One region of the Actinomadura vinacea genome, then DNA from elsewhere that is predicted to be linked to it. Evidence: riboswitches for the same ligand, from Rfam matches in the RefSeq annotation. Region 1 holds a riboswitch; the other holds the start of a gene.
The links. A riboswitch is a leader RNA that binds a small molecule or an ion and turns the genes downstream of it on or off. The one in region 1 is predicted to bind S-adenosylmethionine.

Region 1 (9,927 bases):
CCCGTGCTCACGGAGATGCTGCGCGAGGCCGCGCGCAAGAACCTCTTCGGCGTGCTCAAGAGCAAGCACGGTGACCGGGCCTTCGACGACATGGTCGTGACGCTGGGGCGGTACATCGACCGGCAGGCACCGGTCGTGCGGCACTGACCCGGCGGATTCCCGACGCGAAGACCCGGCTCCCGGAAGAGGCCGGGTCTCGCGCGTTTCCCTCTTATATCGCGCGCACCGAGTCCGCCTGCGGACCCCGGTCGCTCTGCGTAATCTCGAATTCCACCCGCTGCCCCTGTTCAAGGCTGCGGTAGCCGTCCATCACGATGGCCGAGTAGTGGACGAACACGTCCCGGCCGCCGTCCACCGCGATGAAGCCGTAGCCCTTGTCCGCGTTGAACCATTTGACTGTGCCCTGCGCCATCAGCAAAACCTGCCGCTCGTCCGTGGCCGTGCCCACGGTTGGTGCTTCGGGCCAACACCCCTTCTACCGCGAGGCCCGGCGATCAGCGGTCACGTCCCCACCGCCCTTCGAAGGGCCGTGACGGGGTCGATGCGGCGTGATCGGGGTCGACCATATAGGCGGGGTGATAGAGACAACAGCCCTTATGACGGAAGACCGGACGGCCGGTAATGGTCACGGTGCGGGGCACTGACGAGAGGACGGACTTCTTCCTCCAGCCGCCGGGATATGTGCAACCCGTAGCGCGCCTCCAGCCGGTCGCGGGCGCGCACGAAGCGGTCGGCCGCCTCTTCCAAGGTGAGCGGAAGGACAGGGATTCCGAGGGGTTCGAGAAGGTGGCGGCGCATCCTGAGGAGTTCGCCCAGCACCCGATCGGTCATGCCGTGACGGCGCTTACTCACCAGCCACAATGACCAGTCCCAGAAGTGCGAATCCATTGCGGCGAGCGTGTCGGGACCGGCCCGCCACGGCGGGCTCCAGCTGCGCGCCACGTCCCGGAAGATGAGATCGACCTTGACGGGGCCGGGGAAGATGAGCAGGTAGCTCTCGCAGTCGCCCAGCGGGTCCCACTGGGCGGCGAGCGGCTGGTACCGGGAGATGAGTCCGGGCAGGTCGGCGGCCACCTCTCCGAAGTCCTCGGCGGTGACGGCGAAGTCCCAGTCGGACAGCTCGGTCGCGGTGCCGAGCGCCCGGGAACCGATGGGCTCGACCGCGGTCACCATCGGATGCCCGTGCACCGCGTCCGCGATCTCCGCCGCCGTCCCCATGCAGAGCCTTTACCCGAACCTGCAGGACAAAAGCCCTTTTCCCGGGTGTTCTCGAAAGAACACCCGGGATGGGACGAATCCCGGCTCAGCCGCCGGCGACGGCCGGGATGATCGAAATCTGGGCGCCCTCGGGCGTCGCGGTGTCCAGGCCGTCGGCGAAGCGCACGTCCTCGTCGCCCACGTACACGTTGACGAAGCGGCGGATCTTGCCGTTGTCGTCCAGGACGCGGGCCGCGATGCCCGGGTGGTTCGCCTCCAGGTCGGCCACCACCGCACGCAGCGTGGCGCCCTCGGCCTTGACCTCCGACTCGCCGCCGGTGAGGTTCCGGAGGATCGTCGGGATCCGCACGGAAACGGTGCTCATTGCTGGCTCCAAGAATGCTCGGATCGAACGGGAAAACGGGCTCAGGCGAGATCGGCGGCGCGGAACGCCTCGAGCGACGGGGCGATGTTCGCGCTCGGCGCCACCTGGGAGGAGATCGCGTCCAGGGTCTTGAGCCCGTCCCCGGAGTTGATGATCACCGTCTCGGCGGACGGGTCCAGCGCGCCGCTCTCCACCAGCTTGCGGAGGGTGGCCACGGTGACGCCGCCCGCCGTCTCGCCGAAGACGCCCTCGGTGCGCGCCAGCAGCCGGATGCCCTCGACGACCTGCTCGTCGGTGACGTCCTCCACCGCGCCGCCGGTGCGCCGCACCACGTCCAGCACGTAGGGTCCGTCGGCCGGGTTGCCGATCGCCAGCGACTTGGCGATCGTGGCCGGCTTGACCGGCCGCACCACGTCGTGGCCCGCCTTGAACGCGGCCGCCACCGGGTCGCAGCCCGCGGCCTGCGCGCCGAAGACCCGGTACGGCTTGTCCTCGACCAGGCCGAGCTTGATCAGCTCCTGGAACGCCTTGTCGATCTTGGTGAGCTGGGAGCCGGAGGCCACCGGGATGACGATCTGGTCGGGCAGCCGCCAGCCGAGCTGCTCGGCGATCTCGTAGCCCAGGGTCTTGGACCCCTCGGCGTAGTAGGGGCGCACGTTGACGTTGACGAACGCCCAGTCCTCCTGCTCCCCGGCAATCTCCGAGGCCAGCCGGTTCACGTCGTCGTAATTGCCGTCCACGGTGACGAACGTGCCGCCGTACACCGCGGTCGTGATGATCTTCTGCTGCTCCAGGTCGGACGGCACGAACACCGCGCTGCGGATCCCGGCCCGCGCCGCGGCCGCCGCGACCGCGTTGGCCAGGTTGCCCGTGGACGGGCAGGCCAGCACCTTGAAGCCCAGCTCGCGCGCCGCCGCCAGCGCCACCGCGACCACCCGGTCCTTGAACGAGTGCGTCGGGTTGCCGCTGTCGTCCTTGACCCAGAGCCGGGCCAGCCCCAGCGACTCGGCCAGCTGGTCGGCCCGGACCAGACGGGTCAGACCGGGCTCGGTGTTCGGCGTCTCGGCGACGTTGCCCGGCACCGGCAGCAGACCGCGGTAGCGCCAGATGTTGCGCGGGCCCGCCTCGATCGCGGCGCGGGTGACACCCCCGAAGTCGTAGGAGATCTCCAGGGGGCCGAAACACTCCGCACACGCGTAGAACGGGCCCAGCTCTCGACTGTGCCCGCACTCGCGGCAGGTCAGAGCGGTCGCGGGACCGAGGTTCACGGAGGTACTGGCAGGCGTGTGTGCCATAAGAGCGAGGCCTCTCCCCATCTTCCCTGTGCCACCTTGGTCACAGGCCGGAGTTGGCACCATCTCCCGGTCGGCCCCGCAGGATCGCGAGCGCATACGAACCAGGTGGTTGCCGGGGCTTCACAGGGCCGGTCCCTCCACCCCTCTGGATGAGCGTTATGAAGTTATATGAGGGCTGAGCTGGAAGACCGGCCCCTTGGCCACTGCGCTTCCTGCACCCCTCTGGTTGAGCGTTATGAAGTTGTGTGAGGGCTGAGCTGGAAGACCGGCCCTTTGGCCACTGCGCTTCCTGCACCCCTCTGGATGAGCGTTATGAAGTTGTGCACGTCTCAGACGGTCAGAACCTTGGCACCGCATGGGCGGTATCAGATCCTATGCGCCGACTTTACATGATCTGACCGGTTGGTGGGCGAGGGGGTCTCACCCACCGAGACGTTACCCGGCCCCAGGCTTGATCATCCAGGATTCGGCCCGCCCTCCGGACGGCGGGTGGCCCTGGGGCGCGAAGGGGCAGGTCAGGGGGTGGGGTGGCACTGGCTGGACGGGACGGGCGCGGGCTCGGACTGGGTCGGGTCGAGGAACACGTGCCGGACGATCGGCAGTCGCTCCTGGAGCCGCCGGTCGATCTCCCCCGCGGTGTCCTCGGCCTCGTCGGCGCTGATCGTGTCGGAGAAGTGCACCTTGGCGGCGACCAGCAGCTCGTCCGGGCCGAAGTGCATGGTGAACAGCTCGTCCACGCCGGTGACGCCGGGGGACGAGGCGATCTCGGCGCGGATCTCGCGCTGGGTCTCCGCCGCGACCGACTGGCCGATCAGCAGGCTGCGGCTGTCACGGCCGAGCGCGATGGCGACCACGACCAGCAGCAGCCCGATCATGATCGAGGCGAGGCCGTCCCAGAACGCGGAGCCGGTGAGCTGGCGCAGGGTCAGCCCGATCGCGGCGATGGCCAGGCCGATCATCGCGGCGGTGTCCTCGAACAGCGCCGCCTTGAACGTCACGTCGGGGGTGCGCCGTACGTGGTCGACGAGGTCGCGCCCGTTCTCGCGGGTCTCGCGCCGGGCCTGGACGTACGCGCGCAGCCAGGAGGTGCCCTCCAGCAGGGCCGCCAGCGCCAGTACCGCGTAGGCCAGCCAGAGGTGTTCGCCGCCGCCGGCCTCGTTGCCGGTGATCGTCAGCACTCCCTCGAAGATCGAGTAGCCGCCGCCCGCGACAAAGATCCCGAAGGCGGCCAGCAGCGACCAGAAGTACCGCTCGTTGCCGTACCCGAAGGGGTGCCGCCGGTTGGCCGGCCGGGCGCTGCGGCGCAGCGAGGCCAGCAGGAAACCCTGGTTGAGGGTGTCGGCGACCGAGTGCGCGCCCTCGGCGAGCATGGCGCTCGATCCGGCGAGCACGCCGGCGATCAGCTTGGTGAAGGCGAGAATCAGGTTGGCCGTTCCCGCGACGAGCACAGTCTTGGTGGTTTCGGACTTGCTCATCCGCGTCCGGTACCCAAGGTCATCCCGCTCAACCTAGGGCAAGTATGTGATGGTGTCCCTCGGGGCACTTTGATCTGCGTGGATCTCAGCTGAGATTCTGCCGGTATGAGCCAAGTGCTGGTGGCGTCGAACCGGGGGCCGGTGTCGTTCTCGCTGTCGGACGACGGCGCGCTGACCATGCGGCGCGGGGGCGGCGGGCTGGTGTCCGGCCTGGCCGGTGTCACAGGCGGCGCGGACGCCCCGGAGGTGCTGTGGGTGTGCGCGGCGCTCGGTGACGGCGACCGCGCGGCCGCGCGCCGCGCCCCGGACGGCCGCCTCGACCAGGCAGGGCACGATCTCGGCGGGGCGGCGGTACGGATGCTCGACATCCCCGCGGCCACGTTCCAGCGGGCCTACAACGCCGTGGCGAACTCGACGCTCTGGTTCGTCCACCACCTGCTGTACGACACCCCGAACGCCCCGCACTTCGATGCGCGGTCCCGGCGCGACTGGCAGTCGTACGAGGCCTACAACGCCGCGTTCGCCGACGCCCTCGCCCGCGACGCCGCGCCCGGCGCCAAGGCCGCGATCCAGGACTACCACCTGTCGCTGGCCCCCCGGATGCTGCGCGACCGGCGCCCAGACCTGAAGATCGTGCATTTCTCGCACACGCCCTGGGCCCCGCCCGAGTACTTCCGGCTGCTGCCGGACGACATCGGCGAGCAGGTGCTGGACGGCGTCCTGGGCGCCGATCACGCGGCGTTCCTGAGCGAGCGGTGGGCCGAGGCGTTCGTGGACTGCTGCGCGGCGCTGCTGCCCGGCGTCAAGATCGACCGCGCGGCCCGCACGGTGTCCCGCGGCGGCCACACCACCGGCATCGGCGTGCACGGGCTGGGTGTGGACGGTGCCGCGCTGCGCCGCCGGGCCGCCGAGCCGGACGTCGTGGCCCGCGCCCAGGCCCTCCGGGAGCAGGTCGGGGACCGGCGGCTGATCGTGCGGATCGACCGGACCGAGCTGTCGAAGAACATCGTCCGGGGGCTGGCCGCGTACCGGGAGCTGCTGGTGAACCACCCCGAGTGGCGGGGCCGGGTCGCGCACCTGGCGTTCGCGTACCCGTCCCGGTACGACCTTCCCGAGTACCGGGCGTACACGGCGGCCGTGGAGCGGATGGCGGCGCGGATCTCCGAGGAGTTCGGCACGCCGGACTGGGACCCGCTGATCCTCCAGGTGAACGACGACTATCCGCGTTCGCTCGCGGCGTTCGGCCTGGCGGACGTGCTGCTGGTCAACCCGATCCGCGACGGAATGAACCTGGTCGCCAAGGAGGGCCCGGTCGTGTCGGAGCGCGGCTGCGCGCTGGTGCTGTCCCGGGAGGCGGGGGCCGCGGCGGAACTCGCCGATGACGCCCTGCTCGTGAATCCCTACGACGTGTCGCAGACCGCTGAGGCGCTGCACCAGGCCCTCCTGATGCCGGACGACGAGCGCGCCGCGCGGTGCGAGCGGCTGGCGGCAGCGGCCACCGCGCTGCCGCCCCAACGCTGGTTCGCCGACCAGCTTGCCGCCCTCGACTGACCGGCCCTCCGCAGGGGACGGTCAGTCCGAAAGGGTCGGTCAGCAGTAGGCGGGGTGGGCTTCGGCGGGTAGGAGGCTGTGGACGGGGTTGGGCTCGTGGCGGCTGCGCCAGCGGTCGCGTAGGGCGGCCTTTTGCTGAGCCAGCCTGCGATGCGTGCTCGTCCGGGCGTACCGGGTGAGCTGTGCGGTGTTCGGACGCCGGGCCTCGTCGCTGGGTTCGTAGCCGTACTCGATGAGCCGCTCGCCGAACGCCGCCTCCGCGAGGCCGACCTCCCAGGGCTCCAGCCGTCCCGCCCAGGTGCCGGCGCGGCGCGTGCCGATGCTGTCGTGCCAGCGGTGCTGCTTTGGGATGAGCAGCCGCGCCACATCACTGGGGGCGGTCATCTCCCAGTGGAAGTCCTCGCCGAGGAACGCGCACAGGCTGGTCAGTTCCTCGACCGGGTCGGCGACGAGGCGCTCGTACTGGAGCTCGTAGTAGACGTCGGGGCCGAGTCGCGAAGCCATCCGCCGGCCGACGTCGATCGCCTCCCGCCACATGGACACGGCGTGGAAGACGTCCTGCCGGAACCAGGGCATCGCTTTGAGGGAGGCGACGCAGTCGCGGCCGTCCCTGATCAGGTGGATGAACTGGGCGTCGGGGAACATCCGCAGCAGCACGTCCACATGCTGGAAGTAGCCGGGCCGCTTGTCGCCCCAGCGGGATTTGCCGAAGCGGCGGGCGTACGCGCGGAAGACGATGTCCAGCGCGGAGCCCAGCGAGGGCGGCCCGTCGACGATCTCCGCGGCCACCTCCGCGGCGTCCAGGCCGAGATCGGTGAACCGGCCGGCCTCCCGGCCGGTGATCCACTCCGCGAGCGCGCGCCTGTTGTTCCTATCTCCAAGGTCACCGAAGTCACACCGCGACGCATAGGCCGCCAGCAGGAACCGGTTCTCGGCGGGGATCGCGATCCGCGGATGGGAGTGCAGCATCAGTTGCAGCAGCGTCGTGCCCGACCGCGGGCATCCGATGACGAACAGCGGCCGGCCGGGCAGGACGTCGATGCCTGCCGTGAGTGTCGAGAGCATGACGGCATGCTGGCCGAACCGCACCGCGCTCCGCCCGGCGCCTGACGCACGGTTGGCCGGGACTTGCCGTTGCTTGACCGCCCCTGATCAGGTGTAGGACTCGCCCAGCGTCTGGCGGACCTGCTTCCGGGCCTCGTGGATGCGCGATTTGACCGTTCCCAGCGGCAGCTTGAGCTGCTCGGCGATCTCGGAGTACTCCAGCTGGGACACGTCGCGCAGCACCAGTGCCTGGATCAGGTCGGGCTTGCGCGCCTCCAGGTCCTCCATGGCGTCGAGGATGTCGACCCGGGAACCGGCGATCACGCTGGTCCGGCGCGGGTCGGGTCGCTGCTGGGGCAGCTCGCCGGCCTGCTCCACCGACCGCCGCTTCAGGGACCGGTAGGTGGACCGTGCGGAGTTCGCCACCACGACGTGCAGCCAGGTGCTGAACCGCGACCGCCCCTCGAACCGGTGGATGTTCCGCGCCACCTGCAACAACGCGTCCTGGCAGGCCTCCTCGGCGTCCTGCCTGCAGGGCAGGAAGCGCGAGCTGTGCCGCAGCACGTCGGGCTGGATCTTGCCAAGCAGCTCGTTGAGGGCGCTTTGGTCGCCCTGAGCCGCCTTGACGGCCAGCTCCTCGGTCCTTTCATCGAATGCCATCGCCGCGCCCCATGCTCGTTCGCACACACTCCCCGTTTGTTGGGCATGATACGGGAGTGTCCTTCCCTCCTATGGTCGGCCGTTACCGAATCGATCGCGTCCTCGGCTCGGGCGCGTTCGCCTCGGTGTGGCTGGGCCACGACGAAGCCCTCGACTCCCAGGTCGCGATCAAGGTGCTGTCCGGGAGCCTCATCGACGACCTCGACGTGCGCAATCGCTTCCTGGAGGAGGCGCGGATCCTGCGCCGGGCCGACTCGTCGCGGCTGGTGCGGGTGCACGACATCGGCGAGCTTCCGGACGGCCGCCCCTACTTCGTCATGTCGTACGCCGACCGCGGCACTCTGGCCGATCGGATGCGCGAACGGCCACTTCCGGTCGGCGAGGCCCTTGTGCTCGCCGAGGAGATCGCCTATGGGGTGGAGGTCATCAACGCCCTCGGGGTGATCCACCGCGATCTCAAGCCGTCCAACGTGCTGTTCCAGTCGGCGCCGGACGGCGGCGAGCGGCTCCTGATCGCCGATCTCGGGCTGGCCAAGGCGCTCGCCCACGCCTCGGGGGCGTTCACCCTTCCGGTCGGCACGCCGGGGTACATGTCGCCCGAGCAGGCCCGGTTCGGCGGCGGCCTCGACGTTCGGGCCGACGTGTACGGCCTGGGCGCACTGATCTACCACATGCTCACGGGACGGCCGCCCGGCCCGCCGCCGGTGCGGACCGCGCCGAGCTCGCTGCGGGAGGGCCTGACGCCCGCGTTCGACCAGGTCGTCCTGCGTGCGCTCGACGTCGAGCGGGAGAAGCGCTGGCCGACCGCCGAGGCCTTCGCGGAGGCTCTGGCGACGCTCCGGCCGACCGGCTCGCCTTCGACGTCGAACGCGGGGCCCGGGCCGGGAGCCCCTCCGCCCGCGGTGCAGGAGCCGCCGCAGACCATCCAGGACCAGTTCTATCCGGCCGACCCGTCGTACTCCTACGCGCAGGGGCCGGGACCTGCCGCGCCGCAGCCGAGCCACCCGGAGCCTCCACCACCTCAGCCGCCGGCGAGTCATGGCCGGCCCGGGCCCCCTCCGCCGCCGTCGGTCGCTCCGGCGCAGGGCTACCCGCCCCCGCCCTATCCGGATCAGGAGCCCTCCACCCGGGAGGAGCCGCCTACTCCGGAAGACGCGACGCGCACCTCGGAGGTCGCGCCCCCGCCGCGGCCTTTGGACGAACAGACCATCGTCGACCATCCCAGCCGTTACGGCCCGCCCTCTCCCGGCCCTTCGGGCGGGGCCGACGACAGCCGCACCATCTCGTTCCCCCAGCCGCCAGATCCTCCAGGGCCGCCGCAGCCGCCGGGTGAAGAAGGCAAGACGTCGGCGTTCCCTGTTCAAGGCCCCACGCAGGGCCCGCCCATGGGCCCCGGCCAAGGGCCAGGGCCTGGACCGGCGCCGGGGCCTGGGCAGGGGCCGGGGCCTGGGCCTGGGCCTGGGCAGGGACCTCCGCCGACGGGCTTCCAGCCTCCTTCGCAGCCGGGCGGCAAGCCGTCCGAGGGGCCGATGGCGCGGCTCAAGAAGCTCGGCCTGCCCGGACGTCCCGGCGGCACCGGTGGCGGCACCGGCGCGGGCCCGGGTGCGGCGGGCCGCAGGAGCATGATCATCGCCGCGATCATCCTGTCGGTCGCCCTGGTCGGCGGGCTGGCCCTGGGGACGCTGCTGTCCGGCGGCGACGAACCGTCCAAGCCCGAGAAGCCGGCGGTGCCCAAGGACTTCGTCCAGGTCTCCGACACCGGCGGCAAGATCCGGGCGGCGGTGCCGAAGGCGTGGCCGCGCGGGCAGGAGGCCACCTGGCCGCCCACGAGCGTCGGGCTGAACGATCCGCAGGCCCGGCCGGTGCTCCGCGCCTCCCCGAACGTCGAGGATTTCAAGGGCGACGGCAAGAGCCCGGGCGTCTTCATCGGCCTGACCACCGACGTGGCCAACGGCAAGCTGCCGCCGCCGAACGCCAGCCGGCACGGGCAGTGCACCCGCGCCAACCCGGAGAACTACACCTCGCCGGACAAGGCGCTGACCGGCACCATCACCCGCTTCACCGGCTGCCGGGTGGGCACCCCGACGGTGGTGGAGGTCGGGCTGCGCGACAAGACCGGCAAGTTCGGGGCGTGGATCCGGGTCAAGGAGACCGGCAACCGGAACGCCACCAAGGACATCCTGGACAACCTCAAGCTCACCGCCCCCTGATCGTCCACACGCGCCGGGCGCGGGACCGCTGAGCACATCCCCGGCGGCAGGGTCGAGCCTCGCTCCCCTGCCGCCTTCGCATGCCCCGTGTCAACCCTTCACGCCTTCAA
Region 2 (9,927 bases), on a different contig from region 1:
GGCGGCGGCGACGGCGCCGTCCCGCAGGACCCAGCTCGCCACGTTGACGCGGGAGGTGCAGTTGAGCTTGCGCATGACGTTGCGCACGTGGTTGACGGCCGTCCATTCGGCGATGCCCAGCCGTCCCGCGATCTGGCGGTTGGTCAGCCCCTGCGCCACCAGCATCGCCACCTCCTGCTCGCGCGGCGTCAGCGACGGTGCCGGCGGCCGCGGCCGGGACGGGGTGACGGGCGGCGCGTCCAGCGCGCGGGTGAACGCCCGGACGACGTTCAGCATCCGGAAGCGCGGCTCCCCGTCCACCGACGGCATGGGGACGAGCAGGTTCTTGTCCACCAGCGTCTCGATGATCTCGGGGGCGAGCTCGGGGTCGTCGGCCGGTGAGAACACCCCGTCGCGGAGCGCCAGCGCGCTGATGGCGGCCTGTTCGGGGCCGGTGAGCCGGTCGTGGCTCCAGCCGATCGCCGCCCGCATGCTCGCGTGGTGCGACAGGGTGGGGCCGCCGTAGAGGACGTCCTGCCCGTCCCGCAGCCGGTCCAGCAGCTCGGCCGGGCGGAACAGTTTGAGCCGTGCCGCGGCGAACTCGATCGCCAGCGGCAGGTCGTCGAGCAGCTCGCACAGCCGGGCCGCCTCGGCCCGCACCCCGCCGTTGAGAGAGAAGTCGGGGCGGACCGCGACGGCGCGCTGCCGGAACAGTTCCAGGGACGCGACGCGGGCGAGCGGCGGTACCCGCAGCACCCGCTCGCCGTACAGGTGCAGCGGTTCCCGGCTCACCAGCAGCACGCGGGTCTCCGGCCGGTCCGCCAGCAGCCGCGGCAGGCCCGCCGCCAGCGCCTCGGTGAAGTGCTCCCCCTGATCCACGATGACCAGCCGGCCGGGGACGGCCGCGGCGGCGAGCGCGTCGAGCACGGTGCCCGCCCGGTCGTGCCCGGCCAGGTCGAGGCGCTCGTACGGGCCGTGCAGGTCCTCGGCGAGGGCCAGCGCCAGCCGGGTCTTGCCCACCCCGGCGGGCCCGGTCATGGTCAGCAGCCGCACGGACGGGTCGGCGAGCTGCTCGCGCAGCAGGCCTAGCTCGCCGTCCCGCCCGACGATCGGCGTGAAGGCGGTCGCGTCCGCTCCGGGCCCCCGCGCACGGGTGGGTCTCTTCGTCGGAAGGCGGGAGTGGACATGACCTGACGCCATCGTGGTGCCCCCTGGCTCTAAAGATCACTTTCTTAGGCGCGGGATTAGATATCCGGTGAGATGACGGAAAGTCCGAGAACGTTCATTCCGTTTGGCGGCCCGGTCGCCGGCAAGGCGGTTCACCGCGACTTTTCGGACACACAACGTCCGCGGCCGCGACCGGCGGCCACATCCGGCCATTTCCGGTGGTAGACCGGGTCGTCGACTCCGACGCGCGGCGTCCCGCCCACGATCTGTCCCCCCAGTTAGAGGACCCTTACGCCACATCCCCAAACAATTCCAGATCACCATCCCCATTCATCCTTTCGCGCGGACGCGGGCGACCGCGGCGACGAATTCATTTCCGCGCCCGGCTCCACCGGCCACCCGCGCGGGCGGCTCCACCCGCTTGATTATGCGAGCACCCGCTCGTATCGCGAACCACGAACACGAGCAAGTATTCGCATTGCAAGGAGATGATCACGAGTGCGGAACGTGCCGGGCTCGGCCGGCGGGCCATGCCGACGGGCGCGGCGCCGACCGCGGGCGCGGCCGGGCTGGGCATGGCGGCGGGACCCGCCGCTACGAGGGCAAGGTGGTGGTGATCACCGGCGCCACCTCCGGGATCGGCGGTGCCGCCGCGATCGCGTTCGCCCGCGAGGGCGCCGAGGTCGGCCCCGCCGGCCAAGATCGCGCGGCACCGCCGGCACGAAGATCTTCCTGAACGGCGTCCTCGACACCCGCGAACGGGCGCCGGACCGGTAGATTGCCGCGGGACCGGTAGATTCGAAGCGGTCTTCTTTGCCCTGTTTTCACAGCCATCTTAGGTCCGCGGTGGCAGGGTGTGACCTTCGTGGTGTCGTCGAGCCCGGAGCGAGTGAGGAAACATGTCCGAGGATGACAAGCCCCGGGGTGAGCGTACGGTCAAGGCCAAGGCCAAGCTGCCGAACGCGAAGAACATCCGGAGCCCGGAGTTCACCCCGCACGGGATCAGCGGAGGCAGCCGCAGCCGCGGCCCGCGCCCGTCGGGCAAGACCGCGGCGCAGGCCAAGCGGCAGCGGCGGATCGGCATCGCGGTCGCGGTGGTCGCCGTGCTGGCCATCGCGGGCGGCACGACCTTCTACCTGACCCGGCCCGGGCCCGAGATCAAGGCCACCGGCGCGCTCGGCACGGCGCCCAAGGTCGCCATCCCCAAGGACCTGGTCCCCACCGGGAAGCTGCAGGTCAACACCGCCATCAAGGGCAACGGCACCAAGCTCGCCAACGGCGACACCGCGCTGGTGAAGTTCACCTTCTACCAGTGGGCGCGCAGCACCGACACCAACAAGCCCGACGAGAGCACCAACAAGAAACTCAGCTCGTCCTGGGAGCGCCCGGCGGGCCAGCAGGTGCTCCCGATGACCCTCGGCAAGACCGAGCTCAAGGGCCTCGACAAGGGCCTGGTCGGGCAGACCGCCGGCAGCCGGGTGATCCTGGAGATCCCGCCCAAGGAGGGCTTCGGCCAGCAGGGCCAGCAGCTCGGGCTCTCGAACACCGACTCGGTCGTCTTCGTGGTCGACCTGCTGGCCGCCTTCGGCAAGAACGCCGAGGCCCAGGGCACGCCCAAGAAGCTGGACGACAAGGACCTGCCGACCGTCGGCGCGAACGAGCCGGGCAAGGGCCCCAAGGTCACCATTCCCAAGGCCGACCCGCCGGAGAAGATGCGGGTGGAGACCCTGATCGAGGGCACCGGCCGGGCGACCACCAAGGACGACGTGGCCGTGGTCAACTACAAGGGCCTGATCTGGCGGGACGGCAAGCAGTTCGACTCCAGCTGGGAGGACGGCTCGCCGGCCACCTTCCCGCTCAACTCCACCGAGGGCATGACCGGCTTCTTCAAGGGCCTGCAGGGCCAGAAGATCGGCAGCCGGGTGATGCTCGTCCTGCCGCCCAAGGACGGGTACGGCAAGGACGGCAACCCGCAGGCCGGGATCAAGGGCACCGACCACACCGTTTTCCTGGTCGACATCCTCGGCACCATGCCCAAGTGACCGGTGCCTAGCGCGGTACGCAACGCGCCGAACGGCGGGGCATCCGCATCCGGATGGCCCGCCGTTCGCCATTCCGGACCGAACGGACTCATCCCGCTAAAAGGATGAGGACAACCGTTCGGGCCGCCGGATCGTCCTTACTGATGGGGAAGCAATGGGAGTGTGCTTGACCCACCGACGCCGTCGAAGCCCTCGGGTATCGTCGGTAACAAAAGAATCACGGGGGGCTTGTGAGCAGTCAAGATGACGACCCGGCCGTGGGCGGCACGGCGAAGGGCGCCGCCCCGGACAGCACCGAATCCGACGAATCCAAGAATGACGACATCGCCGCGAACATGAATGAGAACGGCGTCCCCGGCGCCACCGGGACCGACACCGAGACCCACCACGAGACCGAGGCGCCGTCCGCGGACGAGACGCCCCCGGAAGCCGACTCGGAGGTCGACTCGGCCGACGAGGCGCCCCAGGAAGAGACACCGGCAGAGACGCCGGTGGAAGAGGCGTCCGAAGCTGAGACGCCCCCGGAAGAGACCCCCGCCGAGGCGCCCGAAGGCGATGCGCCGACAGGAAAGGAGCCCGCGGCGAGCGAGGCGCCCGTCGCGGACGAGCAGCCCGCGGACGAGCAGCCCGCGGACGAGACGCCCGTCGCCGTCGCGGAGGCCCCCTCCAAGGCGCCCGCCGACGAGACCGTCCGCGACGGGGTCCCGATCGTCGACGACGCTTCCAGGCCCTCCATCGAGCCCGCGGACGCCCCCACGGCCGCACCCCCCGAGAAAAGCGACAAGAAGTCCGAGAGCGCAGGCTCCGGCGGCGGCGGTAAGAAGCCGCCCAAGAAGCGGCGCGGCAGGCCCGCCCGCTACGCCCGCCGGGCGCTGTTCATCGTTCTCGGTTTCCTCGGCTTCTCCGTGGCCGCGTTCGGCGTGGCCTACCTCATGACGCCCGTCCCCTCGCCCCAGCAGCAGGCCATCGCGCAGGGCCCGACGTTCTACTACTCCGACGGCAAGACGCCGATCGCCAAGACCGGCACCAACCGCGACGCCGTCCCGATCAAGCAGATCCCCAAGGGCGTGCGGGACGCGGTCATCGCGGCCGAGAACCGCAGCTTCTACCAGGACCCCGGCGTGTCGCCGAAGGGCACCGGGCGGGCGTTCTGGTCCACGATCACCGGCGAGCAGCTGCAGGGCGGCTCCACCATCACCCAGCAGATGGTCCGCAACTACTACGGCGGCATCGGCAAGGAGCGCTCGGTCACCCGCAAGCTCAAGGAGATCATGGTCTCCCTGAAGGTCGGGCGGGAGAAGTCCAAGGACTGGATCCTCGAGCAGTACCTCAACACGATCTTCTTCGGCCGGGACGCGTACGGCGTGCAGGCCGCCGCCAAGGCGTACTACGGCATGGACGTCAGCCGGCTGACCCCCGCCCAGGGCGCCTTCCTCGCGGCGGCGATCCAGCAGCCCAGCAACTTCGCCGAGCCCGAGGGCGCGAACCGGGCCTACGCCGAGCAGCGCTGGCGCGCCGTGGTGAACAACATGGTCCGGGACGGGGCGGTCACCCAGGCCGAGGCGTCGGCGATGACCTTCCCGATGCCGGTCAAGCAGAAGATCACCAACATCCTCAAGGGCCAGAAGGGCTACATGGTCAATGTGGCCAAGAAGGAGCTGATCGAGCGCCGCGGCTACAGCGAGGACGAGATCAACCGCAGCGGGCTGAAGATCACCACCACCTTCGACAAGCGGCTGATGGACGCTGCGCGCCGCGCGGTCACCACCAGCGCCCCGCCCGGGATGAGCAAGAAGATCCGCACCGGCATGGTGTCGGTCGACCCGGCGACCGGGCAGGTGGTGGCCTTCTACGGCGGGCGCGACTACCTCATGGAGGCGCTGAGCAGCTCGTTCGGCGACTGGGCGCAGGCCGGCTCAGGATTCAAGCCGATCGTCCTGGCCACCGCGCTCGACAGCGGGATGAAGCTGTACGACTCCGTCGACGGGTCGTCGCCGCAGTACTACAACGGCACCGCGGTGCGCAACGACAGCGGCCGCAGCTTCGGCTACACCAACCTGGTGGGCGCCACCCAGAACTCGGTCAACACCGCCTACGTCAACATCGGCCAGAAGGTCGGCTTGGACAAGGTGACGCAGATGGCCGTGAAGATGGGCATCCCCAAGAGCCAGCTCACCGCCAACGGCGCCAACACCGCGCCCACGTTCCCGCTGGGCGTCATCTCGGTGCACCCGGTGCAGCAGGCGGGGGTGTACGCGACGTTCGCCTCCGAGGGCATCTACCGCGCCCCGTTCGTGGTGAAGTCGGTGACCGACAACAAGAAGGAGCACACCCGCTCGTTCACCGAGAAGGGCCAGCGGGTCTTCAGCACGCAGGTGGCGCGGGACGCCACGTACGCGATGCAGCAGGTCGTCCGGGGCGGCACCGGGACGGGGGCGCAGCTGGCCGACGGCCGTGACGTGGCCGGCAAGACCGGCACCACCGACGCGGGCCGGGCGATCTGGTTCAACGGGTTCATCCCGCAGATGGCCACGACGGTGTCGATGTTCCGCAGCGACGGCAAGCCGCTGGACATCCCGGGGTACGGGGTGTACGGCGGCGCGCTCCCGGCGCGGATGTGGAACACCTACATGACCAACGCGGTCAGCACCCTGGGCTACTCGCAGGAGCGGTTCGGGTCGCCGTCGGTGAACACCGGCGGCACGTACTCCGGGCAGCCGTCCGACCGTCCCGGCGGGCCGCCGTCGCTCGCTCCCGCCCCGTCCCGCCCGGGCGGCTCGGAGGGGCCCGGCCGCGAGTCCCCGTCACGGCCCAGCCAGAGCGCGGAACCGCCGCCCGACGGCCCCGAGGAGCCCGGCGACCCGGGCGGACCCGAGGAGCCCGGCGGCCCGGGCGGACCCGAGGAGCCCGAACGTCCCGATTCGCGCGGCTGATCGGCGGCGCGAAGGCTAGGCGGACTTGAGCGGAAGGGCCCGGCGGCAACTTGGGTTCACGCGGTCGTCGCAACACCTCGATTTGAGGAGTTGCGACGACCCCTTGAATCCGCCCAACGCCGGGCCCTTCCCCTTTCCCTCTTTCCGGTCCGTCCTCCCGTGGCCTAGGGCCTGTCCCGAAGCGGCCTCAGGTACCGCGCGAGCGCGCTACCTGGCCGGTGAGGCGATGCCGAAGGCGAGCCTCACCGGCCAGATCGCGAAGCGATGTCGCGCTCGCCCCAAGCACGGTCAGGGTGCGAGCCGCCAGGCGAGCCCCCTGGGCCGGGATTGCAACAAACACAGCCCGCCAGGCGAGCATCCTGGGCCGGGATTGCAACAAACACAGCTCAGGAGCAGGCCCGGCCGACGCGCTGCGGGGTCTCCGTCATCACCGAGTTGAGCTGGGCGGCGTCCCCCGTTCCGACCGAGGCCGCGGCGCCGCGCAGGCGGCCGGACTCGTCCTTCAGCGCCTTCTTCAGCTGCGGGTCCTCGGCCTTGCCCGACAGGCCGTCGATCCGCCCGGCGAGCTGTTCGGTGGCCTGCTTCCACTGCTCGGGCTTGTTCGCGGGGGCGCCCTTGACCTGGGTGATGTACTGCTCGAACGTCTTCCTGGTGTCGGTGCAGATCTGGGCGGAGTTGTCGCTTCCCATCAGGCCGCATCCGCCCAGCAGCCCCGGGGCGCCGAGGGCGAGCACTCCCCCGGTCAGTGCCCTTACCGCCACGTTCCTCATCGCATCCCTCCATTTGATCCCCGTGAGCATCCGCATATACTTCCGCACAAGGTCATGAGCGTCAGCGATAAGCCCCGGCTTGCTGACCGGCAACCCTTCGTCCGCGATGGGGTGCTCCGGGTGAGGACCTGGCCGGACGCGAGAACGCGTCCCGGCAAGCGCGGATCCCGATGTTCGCGGCCGTCTGCCCGACGTCCCACGGGGTCCCTGGAGCCCTGGGAGGGCCGCCGCATGTCGTCCGCCGGTATCTCGACTCTCGTTCCGCCCGCGCCGCGCGAGGTGAGCGGCACGAGCCCCGCGAGCCCCGACGTGCTGCCGCGCGTCATCGGGACCGACGCCCTGGTCCCCCTGGACGGCGGCGGCAGCGTCGCCTACGCCAACTTCGACTACCCCGCGAGCGCGCCGTGTCTCGAGGCGGTGCACGAGGCCGTCACCCGCGCACTGCCGTACTACAGCAGCGTGCACCGCGGCGCCGGGTACGCGTCGCAGGTCACCACCGAGGCGTACGAGAAGGCGCGCGAGACCGTCCGCGGTTTCCTCGGCGCCTGGACGCGCGCGGCGGTCGTCTTCACCCGCAACACCACCGACGCGATGAACCTGCTCGCGCACGCCGCCCCGCCCGGCACCACCGCGGTCGTGTTCGAGACCGAGCACCACGCGAGCCTGCTCCCCTGGAAGCGCGCCGTGCGGCTGCCCGCGCCCGCGACCCCGGCCGAGGCGATCGCCGCCGCCGACCGCGCCCTGGCCGCCGCCCCGACCGGTCCGCGGCTGCTGGTGGTCACCGCCGCGTCCAACGTGACCGGCGAGGTGTGGCCGATCGCCGAGCTGGCCCGTACGGCGCACGCGCACGGCGCCCGGATCGCCGTGGACGCCGCCCAGTACGTCCCGCACCGGCCGTTCGACATGACCGCGCTCGGCGTGGACTACGTCGCGTTCTCCGGCCACAAGCTGTACGCGCCGTTCGGCGCCGGCGTGCTGGCGGGACGGTCCGACTGGCTGCGCGCCGCCGCGCCGTACCTCAAGGGCGGCGGGGCCAGCGGCTCGGTCGGCGACCACGGCGACCGGGTCCTGTGGTCGTCCGACGCGCAGCAGCGGCACGAAGCGGGCACCCCGAACGTCCTGGGCGCCATCGCGCTCGCCGCCGCCTGCGAGACCCTCGCCGGGACCGGCTGGGACGCGCTGGTGGAGCGGGAGGAGCGGTTGCTGGCCAGGCTCCGCGCCGGCATCGCCGCCATCCCCGGCGTGCGCGAGCTGACCCTGTGGGGCAAGGGCAACCCGCGGGTCGGCATCGTGACTTTCGTCGTGGACGGCTGGAACGCGCGCGACGCTGCGCTTACCCTGTCGGGGACGTACGGCGTCGGCGTCCGGGACGGGAGGTTCTGCGCACATCCCTTCGTCCAGCACCTGCTCGGCGGCGAGGAGGGCGGATCCTGCGACGGACCGCACGGTACGGCGGTGCGGGCCGGCTTCGGGCTCGGTACGACCGAGGAGCACGTCGACCGGCTCCTGGAGGCGCTGTCCGAGCTGGCGGCCCGGCCGCGGGGGTGACGTCGCGGCCCGCGGCGTCCGGTGGGCCGTCCCACCGGGTGGGACACCGGTGGGAGGCTTTGGCCATGTTCGCCCATGTAGCGTAAGGCGAGTCCGTAACTTGCGCGTCAAGAGCCCGGACATCGGGCCCGGGACGGGCAGGATTGAGCTCCGCCGGTGCGCGGCGGGGGATTGACGCAGGCGGGACTGATACAGGGGGTGGCGGTCGTGACCGACACGTGGCGGCCCACGTCGGAACTCGAGCGCCGGCTGCAGGAGACGGTGCGGACCGGCGACCAGGAGGGGTACTTCCGCGTCCTGGCCGGCAGCGAGCTGGTGCTACCCGTACCGCCGGACCTGGTCGAGGAGGTGCTCGCCGACCGGGCGCAGCCGAGCTGGCCGATCCAGGAGGACGAGGGCCGCACCCATGTGCTGGCCTACACCTCGGCGGCGGCGATGCGCGAGTGCCTGGGCCCCGCGTACCGGCACTATCTGCGGCTCAAGTTCAGCGACCTCGCCGAGACCTGGCCGGACGCCCGCTGGTGGCTGGCCGTCGACGCGCCCGCGCGCGGGGCGGACGAGGTGCTGCTGCCCATCGAGGCCCGGCTGCCGTCGTGGTTCATCAAGCAGGTGGTCGAGGGCGACAGCAGGCCGCCGAAGGTCGGCCACGGGCCGTCCGGGTTCCCGGGTGCGGCGGACGGCCGGGACGCGTTCGACGGCGTCCGCGACGCGCGGCGGAGCCCGGCGCACGCGGCGGGCAAGGGGCTGGGGAAGCACGCCGCGCCGAACGAGGGCGGCACCGACGCGGCGGCCGCGCCCGCACAGCCACCGGCACCGCCGCCCGCACCGCCCGCACCGCCACCGTCGGCACCGCGGGGGGTGTCCGAAGCCGCGGAACCGACCCCGCCGCCCGCGCCCGCGGAGGCCGCCGCCGCGCCCGCGCCCGATGGTCGGCCGGACGTGCCCGGCCGCGACCTGCCGCCCCCGCCCGAGGCCGGGATCGCGGCCGCGCTCGGCGCCGACACGTCAGTGCCGCCGCAGGACGCCGCCGACGCCACTCGGCTCGACACCCCGGCCGTCCCGAAAGAGGCGTCCCGGGACAGCGCGAACGGGAACGGGACCGGAAGCGAACCGGCCCCCTGGGAAGAGCTTCAGGAGCAGCACCGGGACCTGCCGCGCGAGGAGCCGAAGCGGCCGGAGTTCCGTCCCGCCAACGACGTCGAGCGGGCCCTGCTGCGCGCCGCGGCCAACAACGACCACGACCTGTTCCTGCAGTCGCTGGCCGACGCCGAAGTGCTGCTGCCGATCCCCGACGACATGGACTTCACGCTGCGGCCAGGCCGTCCCGGCTTCCCCTGGCAGACCCGGGAGGTCGACGGGGCGGAGGTGATCCCGGTGTTCACCTCGCGGGAGCGCCTGGTCGAGGCCGCCGCCTCCGCCGGCACGGGCACCGAGTACACCACGCTGCCGTTCACCATCGCGCTGCGCTACTGGCCGGACCGCCGCCGC

Region 2: another riboswitch for S-adenosylmethionine. It lies ahead of ABD340_RS44715 (aminotransferase class V-fold PLP-dependent enzyme); the one in region 1 lies ahead of thrC (threonine synthase).

Annotation. Positions count from the first base shown of each region.
Region 1 covers NZ_BAAARW010000016.1:5,594-15,520, forward strand. Annotated here, with positions in the region: gene ABD340_RS21275 (hypothetical protein) at 1-147, shown strand, start outside; gene ABD340_RS21280 (cold-shock protein) at 212-412, opposite strand; gene ABD340_RS21285 (hypothetical protein) at 595-1,218, opposite strand; gene ABD340_RS21290 (MoaD/ThiS family protein) at 1,304-1,582, opposite strand; gene thrC (threonine synthase) at 1,624-2,877, opposite strand; SAM riboswitch class I at 2,892-3,033, opposite strand; gene ABD340_RS21300 (cation diffusion facilitator family transporter) at 3,393-4,352, opposite strand; gene ABD340_RS21305 (alpha,alpha-trehalose-phosphate synthase (UDP-forming)) at 4,458-5,903, shown strand; gene ABD340_RS21310 (sulfotransferase family protein) at 5,943-6,968, opposite strand; gene ABD340_RS21315 (RNA polymerase sigma factor) at 7,056-7,607, opposite strand; gene ABD340_RS21320 (serine/threonine-protein kinase) at 7,664-9,817, shown strand.
Region 2 covers NZ_BAAARW010000044.1:103,495-113,421, reverse strand. Annotated here, with positions in the region: gene ABD340_RS44740 (LuxR C-terminal-related transcriptional regulator) at 1-1,179, opposite strand, end outside; gene ABD340_RS44735 (hypothetical protein) at 1,625-1,882, shown strand; gene ABD340_RS44730 (FKBP-type peptidyl-prolyl cis-trans isomerase) at 2,046-3,188, shown strand; gene ABD340_RS44725 (transglycosylase domain-containing protein) at 3,419-6,121, shown strand; gene ABD340_RS44720 (hypothetical protein) at 6,508-6,891, opposite strand; SAM riboswitch class IV at 6,942-7,058, shown strand; gene ABD340_RS44715 (aminotransferase class V-fold PLP-dependent enzyme) at 7,123-8,439, shown strand; gene ABD340_RS44710 (SseB family protein) at 8,647-9,927, shown strand, end outside.